3 regions of the Kitasatospora sp. MMS16-BH015 genome follow, and region 2 is predicted to be linked to each of the others. Evidence: riboswitches for the same ligand, from Rfam matches in the RefSeq annotation. Region 2 holds a riboswitch; each other region holds the start of a gene.

Region 1 (4,444 bases), 1.7 Mb from region 2:
TCCTCGACGAGGCCGTCTCGGCGCTCGACGTGTCGGTGCAGGCGCAGGTGCTCAACCTGCTCACCGACATCCGCCGCGAGGCCGGGATCGGGCTGGTCTTCGTCAGCCACGACCTCGCGGTGGTGCGGTACGTCTGCGAGGAGGCGCTGGTGCTCCGGCGCGGACGCCCGGTCGAACACCGGCCCGTGGCCGAGCTGTTGGCGGAGCCGGAGCACCCGTACACCCGTCTGCTGCTCGCCTCGGTGCCGCACGTGGGGTGGGCACCGGAGGAGATCGCGCAGCGGCGGCGGGCGCTCTGAGGTCCCGGGCGGGAGGGCGGCGGCCGCGCGGGGCTTCACCCGGCCACCCGGCTTCACCCAGGGCAGAACGCCGCACCCTTCCGTTCGGGCCGGAACTGCCTAGGCTGAGGGGATGAGCACTGAGACACCGCAGCAAGCGCCGGCGACCGCGTCGGACGGAGCCCGAGTGATCCCGCTGCGGCCGGTCGGCGGCGCGCCCGCTCCGGTCCGACGGGAGCGGGAGCGCGAGCCGCTCTGGCGTGACCTGGTGGGCGGGGTGCTGCGCCGCGAACGGCAGGCTCAGGAGCGGACGTTGAAGGAGGTCGCGGAGACGGCCCGGATCTCGATGCCGTACCTGTCCGAGCTGGAGCGCGGGCGGAAGGAGGGCTCCTCCGAGGTGCTCGCCGCCGCGGCCGCAGCGCTCGGGCTCGGGCTGGGCGACCTGCTCTCGCTGGCGCAGGAGGACCTGGCCCGCCAGAGCACCCGCAGCCGGCTGAGCCGTGGTCACCGGGCGCCGTCGGCGCGGTTCGACGGGCTCTGCCTGGCCGCCTGAGGACGAGCGGCCGGGTGCGACGGAGGACGCCGGTCCGGGTACGGCGCTGCGCCGTACCCGGACCAGACGGGAGACGGCCGCCGGGTCAGCGGCCCGGGAGGACGCGGCGGGTCAGCACCTCGTCGGCCAGCCCGTAGGCCACGGCCTCCGCGGCGGTGAGCACCTTCTCGCGGTCGAGGTCGGCGCGGAGCTTGGCCGGGTCGTGGTGGGTGTGGCGGGCGAGCACCTCCTCGACTTGGGAGCGGATCCGGACGATCTCCTTGGCCGCCAGGCTGAGGTCGGAGACCGTCCCCTGCCGGCCGCCGGTGGCCGGCTGGCCGAGCAGCACGCGGGCGTGCTGGAGCACGAACCGCCGCCCGGGGTCGCCGCCGGCCAGCAGGACGGCGGCGGTGGAGGCGGCCTGGCCCACGCAGAAGGTGGAGATCGGGGCCTGCACGAAGGTCATCGTGTCGTAGATGGCCATCAGCGAAGTGAACGATCCGCCGGGCGAGTTGAGGTAGATCGAGATCTCCCGCTCCGGATCGGCCGACTCCAGATGGAGCAGCTGGGCGATCACCACGTTGGCGACGCCGTCGTCGATGTCGGTGCCCAGGAAGACGATCCGCTCGTTGAGCAGGCGGCTGAACACGTCGTAGGAGCGCTCGCCCTGCGAGGTCCGCTCGATCACGTACGGCACGGTGTACGAGCCCATGTCAGAGTCCCATCTTCCGGCGGGCGGTGGCGGGGCGGATGTCGGCGAGCGACTCCACCACCCGGTCCACCAGCCCGTACTCCCTGGCCTGTTCGGCGGTGAACCAGCGGTCCCGGTCGCCGTCGCGGGCGATGGTCTCCGGGGTCTGGCCGGTGTGCTCGGCGGTGATCCGCTCGATCGAGCGCTTGGTGTACTCGAGGTTCTCGGCCTGGATCTCGATGTCGGAGGCGGTGCCGCCGATGCCCGCCGAGGGCTGGTGCATCATGATCCGCGCGTTCGGCAGCGCGAAGCGCTTGCCGGGCGCGCCGACGGTGAGCAGGAACTGGCCCATGCTGGCGGCGAAGCCCATGGCCAGGGTGGACACGTCGTTCGGGATCAGCCGCATGGTGTCGTAGACGGCCAGGCCGGCCGTGACCGATCCGCCGGGGCTGTTGACGTACAGGCTGATGTCGCTGCGCGGGTCCTCCGCCGAGAGCAGCAGGAGCTGGGCGCAGACCCGGTTGGCCGAGACCTCGTCGACCTGGGTGCCGAGCAGGACGATCCGCTGGGCGAGCAGCTGGGCGGCGAGGTGGTCGTCGAAGCGGCTGGGCGGGGTGTCGCCGTCCGCCGCGCGGGGCTGGAGCGGGCTGAGGGGTGCCATCGGGTCTCCTCCGGGAGCGTCTGCGGACGGCGGTCGGCCGCCGTCCCAGTGCCACTCTCGGCCCGCCGAGGGCCCCGGCGGCCGTTTCTCTGCCCCGGGCAGATTCGCCGAGGGCAGAGCCGAGGGCGACCGGTGCCGGAGCGGCCGGCGGCCTGGGCGGAGCGGCCGGGGAGGCGGGCCGGGGGCGGTCGGCGGCCTGGGCGGACGGGGCCCGATCGGAAAGGTTTGGCGAGCAGGGCACGGGATCTTGTATGGTTCCTGGCGAATCATCCAGAGGGGTGGAGGGACCGGCCCTACGAAGCCCCGGCAACTCCCCGGCCAGCTCGGCGTGCGAAGTACGCGCCGTGCCGCCCGGGGGCAGTGCCAACTCCGGCCTGTCGCCAACGTGGCGCGGGAAAGATGAGGAGACACGGTGCTCTCAGTGCTGTCCTTCGCCCGGGCGCTTCCCGTCCCGGCCCTTCCGCGTACCCGTCTCGTGCTCGGCGCAGGCCCCCGGCCGACTTCTCCGGCCCGTCCCCGCTGACCACCCCGGGCTCCGCCACCGGAGCCTCCGTGAGCCGAACCCACCTGCGGCTCACGGCACTTGAGACTGGAGTACCCCGTCCATGGCGAACCTGGACTTCCTGGAGAACACGAGCGGCGTCGGCGTGCTCGACAAGGTCACCTCGATCCTCGGCACCCTGGAGGCCGGCCCCACCACGCTGGGCGGCCTGGTCACGGCCACCGGCCTGGCCCGGCCCACGGCGCACCGGCTGGCCGTCGCGCTGGAGCACCACCGGCTGGTCGGCCGCGACCTGCAGGGCCGCTTCGTGCTCGGGCCCCGGCTGGCCGAGCTCTCGGCCGCGGCCGGGGAGGACCGCCTACTGGCGGCGGCCGGGCCGACCCTGACCCGGCTGCGCGACCTGTCCGGGGAGAGCGCCCAGCTCTACCGCCGGCAGGGCGAGCTGCGGATCTGCGTGGCCGTCGCGGAGCGGCTCTCCGGCCTGCGGGACACCGTGCCGGTCGGGCTCACGCTGCCGATGAAGGTGGGCTCGGCGGCCCAGGTGCTGCTCGCCTGGGAGGAGCCCGAACGCCTGCACCGGGGCCTGCAGGGCGCCCGGTTCACCGCCACCGCGCTGAGCGGGGTGCGGCGGCGCGGGTGGGCCCAGTCGATCGGCGAGCGCGAGCCCGGGGTGGCCTCCGTCTCGGCGCCGGTCCGGGGCCCGGGCAACCGGGTGGTCGCCGCGGTCTCCGTCTCCGGCCCGATCGAACGGCTCACCCGCCACCCCGGCGCCCGGCTCTCGCAGGCGGTGGTGGAGGCGGCGGGCTACCTCACCGAGGCGCTGCGCACCCCCTGACCGGGGTGGTTCAGAACGCCGAGTGGGCGAACCAGTGGTCCAACAGTTCGGCGTCACCGGCGAGTTCGACGCCCGGGGCGGTGCGGTCGAGCCGCCCGTACAGGACGAGCAGCAGCTCGGCGGCGGTGGCCCGGACGGTGGCGTCGGCGGTGACCTCCGCCGCCCCGGCGGTCTCGTCCAGGCCGAAGCCGTCCGGGCGCAGCCGCACCAGCCAGTCGCCCGGGCCGTCGGTGCGGGTGAAGCGGAGGGTGCGGTCGGCGCCGCGCAGCTTGGCGGTGTCGGGTGCGAACAGCGCGGCGAACGGGAGGTTGGTGAGGAACTCGGCCACGCCGTCGGCGGCCAGCTCCGGGTCGATCTCGGCGGGCAGCCCGAGGGCCGTCTCGGCGTCGACCCGGTGCACCAGGGTCTCGAACAGCATCCGGCGCACCCAGAACCGGGCGTGCTGGTCGGCACCCCAGGCCCACATCGGCGCGTCCAGGTCGCCGGCGGCGAAGGTGGCGGCCGACTCCGCGGCGGCCTCGGCCAGCCAGGCGGGGTAGTCCGCGGTCTGCTCGGGCAGCTTCAGGTCGACGTCGCGGCTGCGCGGCGGCTCCTGGATCCGCTGCCGGAGCAGCGCGGTGAACCAGCGCTGGACGCTGCCGGCGTGGCGGACCAGGTCGGCGAGCGTCCAGCCCGGGCAGGCGGGCACCGGCAGGGCCGGGTCGGCGTCCCGCACGGCGGCGACGAAGCGGGCGGTCTCGGTGGCGACGGCGCTGCCGTGGTCGAGCGGGCTCATGAAGGTCATTCTCCAGGACTGTTCAGCTCATGAAGCAATTGCGGCCGACGGTAGACCTGGAAGGTTGAGCCTGTCAAGCATCTCGGCGCGAAACACGCGGCTTCGGGCTCAGGCGGCGAGCAGCCGGGCGGCCAGCTCCTGGAAGACGAAGAAGTTCGGGATGGTGCTGA
Region 2 (4,444 bases):
GCTCCGCATGGCCCTTCCCCTCCTCGACCGCCTCGGCCTGCGCGGAGCCGGCCGGGCCGCCCCCGTGGTCACGCTCGGGCTGATCGCGGTCTGCCTGCTGGTGCTGGTGGTCAGCCCGAGCTCCGGGCTCAACCCGCTGTACGGCACCGGGCAGGCCCGGGTCTGCGCCGAGGAGCGGTACGAGCAGCGCTGGGGTGCGGTGCCCGCCGAACTCACCACCGGCCACCCGCTCACCGCCGAGCAGCTCGGCACCCTCGCGGCGGCCCTGCCCGGCTGCGAGCTGCCGGCCACGCCGGCCAAGGTGCCGGCCCTCTCGGTGCTCACCTCGCTCTTCGTCCACGCGGGCTGGCTGCACCTGCTCGGCAACGTCCTCTTCCTGCTGGTCTTCGGGCCCGCCGTGGAGGAGCGGCTCGGCCGGGCCCGCTTCCTCCTCCTCTACCTGACCGTCGGCTACCTCGCCGCCTACGGCTACGCGATCGCCCAGGCCCACTCCCCCGACGGCCTGCGCGCCGTGGTCGGCGCCTCCGGCGCGATCGCCGGCGTGCTCGGCGGCTACCTCCGCCTCTTCCCCCGGGCCCGGGTCACCGCGCTGGTGCCCGTCCTCCTCTTCCTCCCGCTCCGGCTGCCCGCCTGGCTGGTGCTCGGCCTCTGGTTCGTGCTCCAGTGGTGGTCCGTACGGACGGGCGGTCCCGGCGTGGCCTACCTGGTCCACGTGATCGGCTTCGCCACCGGCTACCTGACCGCACGGGTCGCGACCGCCCGCCGGATACCCTGGCGGCGACCCCCAGGGCTAGGAGAACCCGAGTGATCACCGCGATCGTTCTGATCAGGACCAGCGTCGACCGCATCCCCGAGATCGCCGAGGCGATCGCCGCCATCGAAGGCGTCAGCGAGGTCTACTCCGTCACCGGCGGCTACGACCTGGTCGCCATGGTCCGCGTCCGCCACCACGACGACCTCGCCGCGGTGATCCCCGGCCAGCTCAACAAGGTCCCCGGCGTCCAGCACACCGAGACCCAGATCGCCTTCCGGACCTACTCCCAGCACGACCTCGAGGCCGCCTTCGCCCTCGGCCTCGACGACTGAGTAGTTGTATTCAGGGGCGCGGGGAACTGCGCGAGTGCGGAAGAAGCGGAGTCGCCACCTCGTACTCCCAGCCAGTTGCACCGTCAACGGACAGTGCAACTACGGCATCCGCGTAAAGCAGCGGGACTTGCCTACTTGGCCGCGCCGTTCCCCGCGCCCCTGGGGTGTGCGTCAGACGACGGCGACGCAGCGCCCACCTTCGTTGCGGTAGCTCCACTTCGCCCCGTCCTCGACGAGCTCCCGCACCGCCCCCACGAACCGCTCCACGTGCTCGACCGGCGTGCCGGCCCCGAAGCTGACCCGGATCGCGTTGAGGCTCCGCTCGCCCGGGAGCGAAGGCTCCGGGGCCCCGCACTCGGAGGGCGCCGCCTCCTCGCCGCCGAGGAGCGTCCGCACCAGCGGGTGCGCGCAGAACAGCCCGTCCCGGACGCCGATGCCGTACTCGGCCGAGAGCGCCGCCGAGAAGTGCGAGCTGTTCCAGCCCTCCACCACGAAGGACAGCACGCCCACCCGGGCGGCGTCCGCACCGAAGAGGCTGAGCACCTTGACCTGCGGCACCGCCGCCAGCCCCTCCCGCAGCAGGCCGATCAGCTGCTGCTCCCGCGCCACCAGCGCCTCGAACCCGGCCTCGGTGAGCGCCCGGCAGGCGGAGGCCACCGCGTAGGCGCCGATCACGTTGGGCGAGCCGGCCTCGTGCCGGGCCGGGCCGAGCTGCCACTCCACCGCCACCGAGCCGTCCGCCTCCCGGGCCACGGTGCGCGAGGCGCCGCCGCCGGCCAGGTACGGCTCGGCCGCGTCCAGCCAGTCGGACCGGCCGGCCAGGACGCCCGCGCCGAAGGGGGCGTAGAGCTTGTGGCCGGAGAAGGCGACCCAGTCGACGCCCAGCTCACGGACCGAGACCCGGTGGTGGGGGGCCAGCTGCGCCGCGTCGAGCACCACCCGGGCGCCGTGGCGGTGCGCCACCTCGGTCAGCTCGGCCACCGGCCACAGCTCGCCGGTCACGTTGGAGGCGCCGGTCACGCAGAGCAGCTTGGGGCCCGCCCCGGCCTCGGCCAGCGCCTCCTCGAAGCGGGCCACGGCCTCCTCGTGCGAGCGCGGGGCCCGCAGGTAGCTGACGGTCAGTCCGTCCCGGCGCCAGGGCAGCAGCGAGGCGTGGTGCTCGGTCTCGAAGGCGAAGACCCGGGTGCCGGCCGGGAGCACGCCCGCCAGCAGGTTGAGCGAGTCGGTGGTGGCTCGGGTGAAGACCACCTGGTCGCCCTCGCGCAGGTCGAGGAACTCCTCGACGGTGCGGCGGCTCTGCTCGAAGAGGTCGGTGGAGAGCTGCGAGAGGTAGCCCGCCCCGCGGTGCACGCTGCCGTAGTACGGGGCGTAGGCGGCCACGTCGTCCCAGACCCGCTGCAGGGCGGGCGAGCTGGCGGCGTAGTCGAGCGCGGCGTAGTTCACCTTCTCGCCGGAGGCGAGCGGGACCTCGACCTCACGGCCGAGCACGGCGAGCGGGGCGCAGATGTCGACAGCGGTGGAAGCAGTGGACATGGCAGGACACTCCTCAGGGGGTAGAGGACCCCCGGGAGTGTCGTCAACGACCAGGCGTCCGCGCTTGCCCCGCAGCCGGATGGCGGCGAAGCCCGGTCCTCACCCAGGGCACCCCGCCACGGACGGAGGGTTGCCGGACAGCAAGCTGGGGCTTGGCGCTGTCACTCATGACCTGATCGGAACTGTAGGCAGACGGCCTGATCACCGTCAAGCACCACCCGGGCGACGTCTCGGATGCCGAGACGTCGCACGGACGGGAATCGCTAGCGGGAGCTGGCCTCTGCCCACGCCTTGAGCGTGGCCTCGGCCGCGCCGGAGTCGATCGCGGCGGCGGCCCGGACCATGCCGGCGGCCAGCTGCTCGGTGAGCGGGGCCTCGGTGAGGTCGAGGGCGGTCAGCCCGGCGGCGGTGTTGAGCAGGACGGCGTCCCGGACGGGGCCGCGCTCGCCGGCGAAGACCCGGCGGGCGACGTTGGCGTTGTACTCCGGGTCGGCCCCGCGCAGGGCGGAGATCTCGACCAGCTCGATGCCGAGCTCGCGCGGGTCGAGCACCGTCTCGGTGACGGCCCCGCCGCGGACCACCCAGACCCGCGAGGTGGCGCTGATGGTGAGCTCGTCCAGGCCGTCGTCACCCCGGAAGACCAGCGCCGAGTCGCCGCGCTCGGCGAAGACGCCGGCGATCAGCCCGGCCAGCCGGGTATCGAAGCAGCCGACGGCGTGCGCGGTGACCCGGGCCGGGTTGGTGAGCGGGCCGAGCAGGTTGAAGGCGGTGGGCACGCCCAGGTCGCGGCGGGCGGGGGCGGCGTGCCGCATCGCGGGGTGGAACTTGGCGGCCGAGCAGAAGGTCAGCCCGACCTCCTCGGCGATCTCGGCCACCCGCCTGGGGCTGATGTCCGGGCTGATGCCCAGCTTCTCCAGCACGTCGGTGGCCCCGCTCGCGGAGGAGGCGGCCCGGTTGCCGTGCTTGACCACCTTGGCGCCGGCCGCGGCGGCCACGATCGCCGACATGGTGGAGATGTTGACGGTCTTGGCACGGTCGCCGCCGGTGCCGACGATGTCCACCGCCGGGCCGGGGATGTGCAGCGGCTCGGCGTGGGCGTACATCGCCTCGGCCAGCCCGGCCACCTCGGCCACCGTCTCGCCCTTGGCCCGCAGCGCGATCATGAACCCGGCCACCTGCACCGGAGTCGCCTCGCCGCGCATGATCCGGTCCATCGCCCAGGCGGTGTCCTGGCGGCTCAGGTCACCGCCGCCGAGCAGCGCGGTCAGCAGGTCGGGCCAGGTGCGGACCACCTGCGCGGGGTCGCTACCGCCGTTCGCAGGCTGCACGTTCACCATGGCTGACTCCAGCTCTCATCGCTTCACGGGACAGAAGGTCGGAGCCAGCCTAGCGAGCAGGGACCGCCGGACGCCGCGATCTCCCGGCCACCGTCTCTCCTGGTGAGACGCGGAAAATCCGGCGGTACCCGGTCAGACTTCGTCAGTGCGCGGCGGGGGTGCGCCCGGCCACCCGGGAGCGGAGCAGGGTGGCGGCGGTGTCGGCCAGCGCCACCGGGTCGACCGGGTGGGCCACGGCGGCGTCGGCCCGGCTCCAGGCGGCCAGCCAGGAGTCCTGCGGGCGGCCGATCAGCACCAGCACCGGCGGACAGCCGTAGATCTCGTCCTTGACCTGCCGGGCCACGCCGAGCCCGCCGGCCGGGGTGGCCTCGCCGTCCAGCACGCAGAGGTCGACGCCACCCTTCTCCAGCGCCTTCATCACGGCGGGCAGGGTGGCGCACTCCAGGTACGCGATCTCGGGGAGGTCGGCGGCCGGGCGGCGGCCGAGC
Region 3 (4,444 bases), 2.8 Mb from region 2:
GCGGACGATGTTCTTGCTCAGCTCGGTGCGGTCGACCCGGACGACGGTGCGCCGGTCGCCGACCTGCTCGCGCAGGGCGGTCAGCCGGGCCTCCACGTCGGGCTGCTGTGAGCGCTCACGCAGGAAGTCGCCGTCGGCGCCGAGCCCGTGCACGCCGAGGCGGGTGGTGCGGCCGTCGTGGGTGACGGTGAGGGCCTCGCGGTCGACGGTGGCGCCGAGCACGTCCGCGCAGCAGTCGGCGAAGGCCAGCGCCCAGCGGCGGGTGAGGAAGGCGGCCCGGTCGGCGCCCAGGATGCCGGTGAGCACCTGGGCGGCCACGTCGTCCGGCAGCAGCCGGTAGTACTCGGGCGGGGCCCAGGGGGTGTGCGAGAAGTGGCCGATCCGCAGGTCCGGGCGGAGCTCGCGGAGCAGGGCCGGGGCGAGCGAGAGGTGGTAGTCCTGCACCAGCACGGCGGCGCCCTGGGCGGCCTCCCCGGCCAGGGCCTCGGCGAAGGCGGCGTTGTACGCCCGGTAGGACTCCCACTCGCGGCGGAACCGCTCGTCGAAGACCGGCTGGACGGGGGTGTCGTACAGCAGGTGGTGGACGAACCACAGGGTGGAGTTGGCGACGCCGTTGTACGCCCGGGCGAAGGTGCCCGGGTCGATGTCGAGCATCCGGACGGCCTGGTGGCCGGTGTCGAAGCCGCCGAGGTCGAGCCGGCCCGCCGGGCTCTGCCGGGCGGCCTGCCGGTCGGCGTCCCCGAGGGCCGCGCAGACCCAGACGGCGGCCGGGTCGTCGATCGCGGAGAGCCCGGAGACCAGGCCACCACCGCCCCGGCGCAGGGTCAGGGCACCGTCGTCCCCGCTGCTGAAGGAGACCGGCCCCCGATTGGAGGCGACCAGGATGGGGGCGGCACCGTACCGGCTCGAACGTTCGCTCATACTGCCAACCTTGCCGCCCCCTCCGGCGGGCAAACCCCAGGCGGGGCCGGGAGTCGGCAACCGGCCAGGTGACTGGCCGGTTCGCGGCCGGACCTTGTCAGGACCGGCCGCCGCGCGGTACCGCCGAGGGCGCAGGGGGCGGACCGCCGCGCGCCTCAGCGCGGGGCCCGGTCCCGCCCCCGGTCCTGGCCGCGATCCTGGCCCCGGTCCCGGTACTCCGGGACGGTCCGCACCGGCGGCCGCTCCAGCGCGCCCACCGGGTGGGTGTGAGCGGTGAACTCGCGGGTGGCCGGGTCGCGGGTGAACTGGGTCAGCGCCGGGTGCACCAGGTCGGCCCCGGCCTTGAGCCGGTGGGTGCGGTCGAGGCGCTCCAGGGCGGTGCGGTAGATGGTGGCGGCCATCCGCCCGAGCGCCTGGCCGTCCTGGTGCCGGTGGTGCCGCACGCCCACGTCCACCTGGGCCAGCGCGTCCAGGCCGACCGCGTCCAGCGCGTCCACCAGCAGCCCGAGCTCGACCCCGTACCCGGTCGGGAAGGGCAGCCGCTCGAGCAGCGAGCGGCGGGCCGCGTACTCGCCGCCGAGCGGCTGGACGAAGCCCGCCAGCTGCGGCCAGTGCAGGCCCAGCAGCGGCCGGGCGACCAGCTCGGTGACCCGCCCGCCGCCGGCCGGGACGACCGCGCCGTCCGTCTCGAGCGGGCGGTCGTACATCGCCTTGACCAGCTGGAGGGCCGGATCGGTGAGCAGCGGCCCGACGATCCCGGAGACGAAGGCCGGGTCGAACTCGCGCAGGTCGGCGTCGATGAAGCAGACGATCTCGCCGGAGGTGACGAAGAGCGAGCGCCAGAGCACCTCGCCCTTGCCGGGGGCGGTGGGCAGCCGGGGCAGCACCTCGTCCCGGTGCACCACCCGGGCGCCGGCCGCGGCGGCCAGCTCGGCGGTGCGGTCGGAGGAGCCGGAGTCGACCACCACCAGCTCGTCCACCAGCGGCAGCCGCTCCATCAGCTCGGTGCGGATCACCCGGACGATCTCCCCGACCGTCGGCTCCTCGTCGAGTGCGGGCAGCACCACGCTGACCGTGCCCGCCCGGCCGGCCGCTCGCTTGGCGGCGAGCAGCGTCTCGGCGGGCCGGTCGGCGGCCGTCCAGGAACGGCGGCGCAGCCAGTCGGCCACCTCCGGGAGGAGAGCCGGGGTCAGCTCTGCTGGCACTGTGTCGCTCCTTGCAGGTCGTGATCGGTCGGGGCACCGGTGGGTACAAGGTGCCACGCCCCCAAGGGTGTTCCGCCCGGCAGCCGGCGGCGGACACCGTCATCTCGCTGGGCGGACGCTCCCTTGGAACTGCGACGCCTTCGGATACAGTCTTCGTACTGGGCCCGCGCCTTCGCACGTCGGGGTCGGCCCAGGAGTATGACCACAAGTTCACAGAGCTCATCCAGAGGGACTGAGGGAACGGCCCGTCGACGTCCCGGCAACCTTCTCGCACGGCTACTGACCATCGCGGTCGAGGCCCCGGCGGGACAGGTGCCAATTCCGTCCTGTGGCGCGCCCGCGTCACGGGGAAGATGAGGAGAGAGGCCTCCGCCATCATGGCTACCGCTACCCCTGAAGCGCCCGCGTCCGTCGACCTCGGCCCCGCCGTGGCGCTCTCCTGTCGCGAGTGCGGCACCCGCTTCCCGCTCGGCCCCAGCTTCGCCTGCCTGGAGTGCTTCGGGCCGCTGGAGATCGCCTACGACTTCGGCAGCGCCCCCGCCGAGGAGCTGCGCGCCCGGATCGAGGCCGGCCCGGCCAGCATCTGGCGCTACGCCCCGCTGCTCCCGGTGCCCGCCGACGTGGCCTCCAAGCCCAACCTGAACCCGGGCTGGACCCCGCTGGTCAAGGCCGACAACCTCGGCCGCGAGCTCGGCTTCACCGCCCAGCTGCACGTCAAGGACGACTCCGGCAACCCGACCCACTCCTTCAAAGACCGGGTGGTCGCCTGCGCGATCGAGGCGGCGCGCGCCTTCGACTTCACCACCCTCTCCTGCTCCTCCACCGGCAACCTGGCCGGTGCGGTGGGCGCGGCGGCGGCCCGGGCCGGTTTCAAGTCCTGCGTGTTCATCCCGCACGACCTGGAGCAGGGCAAGGTCGTGATGGCCGGGGTGTACGGCGGCGAGCTGGTCGGCATCGAGGGTAACTACGACGACGTGAACCGCTTCTGCTCCGAGCTGATCGGCGACTCGGCCGGCGAGGGCTGGGGCTTCGTCAACGTCAACCTGCGCCCGTACTACGGCGAGGGCTCCAAGACGCTGGCGTACGAGATCTGCGAGCAGCTCGGCTGGCGGCTGCCGGAGCAGATCGTCATCCCGATCGCCTCGGGCTCCCAGCTCACCAAGATCGACAAGGGCCTCCAGGAGCTGATCAAGCTCGGCCTGGTCGAGGACCGCCCGTACAAGATCTTCGGCGCCCAGGCCGAGGGCTGCTCCCCGGTGGCCGCCGCCTTCAAGGCCGGCCTCGACGTGATCCGCCCGGTCAAGCCGGACACCATCGCCAAGTCGCTGGCGATCGGCAACCCGGCCGACGGCCCGTACGTGCTCGACATCGCCCGCCGCACCGGCGGCGCGGTGGAGCACGTCACCGACGCCGAGGTGGTCGAGGCGATCAAGCTGCTCGCCCGCACCGAGGGCATCTTCGCCGAGACCGCGGGCGGGGTGACCGTCGGCGTGCTGAAGAAGCTGGTCGAGACCGGTCAGCTCGACCCCGCCAAGGAGACCGTGGCGATCAACACCGGCGACGGCCTGAAGACCCTGGACGCCGTCTCCGACGCCGGGATGACGGCCGTCATCCGCCCGACCCTGGAGTCCTTCCGCTCCGCCGGCCTCGCCTCCGCCTGAACCGTCACTGGACCCCGCTAGGAGCCTGATCGCATGAGCGCCACCGTCCGCATCCCCACCATCCTGCGCACCTACACCGGCGGGGCCGCCGAGGTCACCGCCGAGGGCGCCACCCTCGCCGAGGTCATCCAGAGCCTCGAGGCCGACCACCCGGGCATCGCCGCGCGGATCCTGGACGACACGGGCAAGCTGCGCCGCTTCGTCAACGTCTACGTCAACGACGACGACGTGCGCTTCGACAGCGGCCTCGAGACGGCCGTCGCGGACGGCGCCAGCGTCTCGGTGATCCCGGCGGTCGCCGGCGGCTGCTGAGCCGCCCGCGGGCGGCCCGCGCCTTTTCCGGCCCGCGCACCTCGCCACCCCCGAAAGCGGAATGATGAATTCCGCATTCGGGGGTGGCGTTCGCGTGCCCGGGGGAAATTCCGCCTCCGGGCGCGGGGTAGAGTGCGACTTAAGCGGGCCCTTTCCTTCCGCCTCGACACGTTCCCGGCACATCCACGGCCTCGGCCGGGGGCGGCCGTGCCCGCACCTCCGGCCGATCGCATACGCAAGGGGCGTCCGTCCGCTGAGACGTGTGTGCGGTAGTCCTGGGCGGAGGATGTCAGGCTGCCGTCAGAAATCTTCGGGCAAAGTGTTCCTTTCGCCCTGCTATGCCCG

What was found. A riboswitch is a leader RNA that binds a small molecule or an ion and turns the genes downstream of it on or off. The one in region 2 is predicted to bind S-adenosylmethionine.
Region 1: linked by a shared signal. The riboswitch ahead of CFP65_RS02690 (IclR family transcriptional regulator) and the one ahead of CFP65_RS09765 (aminotransferase class V-fold PLP-dependent enzyme) in region 2 are both predicted to bind S-adenosylmethionine.
Region 3: linked by a shared signal. The riboswitch ahead of thrC (threonine synthase) and the one ahead of CFP65_RS09765 (aminotransferase class V-fold PLP-dependent enzyme) in region 2 are both predicted to bind S-adenosylmethionine.

The regions. Positions count from the first base shown of each region.
Region 1 is NZ_CP025394.1:603,080-607,523, reverse strand. It holds gene CFP65_RS02710 (ABC transporter ATP-binding protein) at 1-299, shown strand, start outside; gene CFP65_RS02705 (RodZ family helix-turn-helix domain-containing protein) at 412-831, shown strand; gene CFP65_RS02700 (ClpP family protease) at 917-1,522, opposite strand; gene CFP65_RS02695 (ClpP family protease) at 1,524-2,162, opposite strand; SAM riboswitch class I at 2,426-2,568, shown strand; gene CFP65_RS02690 (IclR family transcriptional regulator) at 2,786-3,499, shown strand; gene CFP65_RS02685 (maleylpyruvate isomerase family mycothiol-dependent enzyme) at 3,510-4,274, opposite strand; gene CFP65_RS02680 (DUF6585 family protein) at 4,383-4,444, opposite strand, start outside.
Region 2 is NZ_CP025394.1:2,275,792-2,280,235, forward strand. It holds gene CFP65_RS09755 (rhomboid family intramembrane serine protease) at 8-808, shown strand; gene CFP65_RS09760 (Lrp/AsnC family transcriptional regulator) at 805-1,086, shown strand; gene CFP65_RS09765 (aminotransferase class V-fold PLP-dependent enzyme) at 1,258-2,619, opposite strand; SAM riboswitch class IV at 2,675-2,792, opposite strand; gene trpD (anthranilate phosphoribosyltransferase) at 2,883-3,956, opposite strand; gene CFP65_RS09775 (hypothetical protein) at 4,099-4,444, opposite strand, start outside.
Region 3 is NZ_CP025394.1:5,080,583-5,085,026, forward strand. It holds gene CFP65_RS22085 (trehalose-6-phosphate synthase) at 1-921, opposite strand, end outside; gene CFP65_RS22090 (glucosyl-3-phosphoglycerate synthase) at 1,077-2,126, opposite strand; SAM riboswitch class I at 2,343-2,486, shown strand; gene thrC (threonine synthase) at 2,504-3,787, shown strand; gene CFP65_RS22100 (ubiquitin-like small modifier protein 1) at 3,821-4,099, shown strand.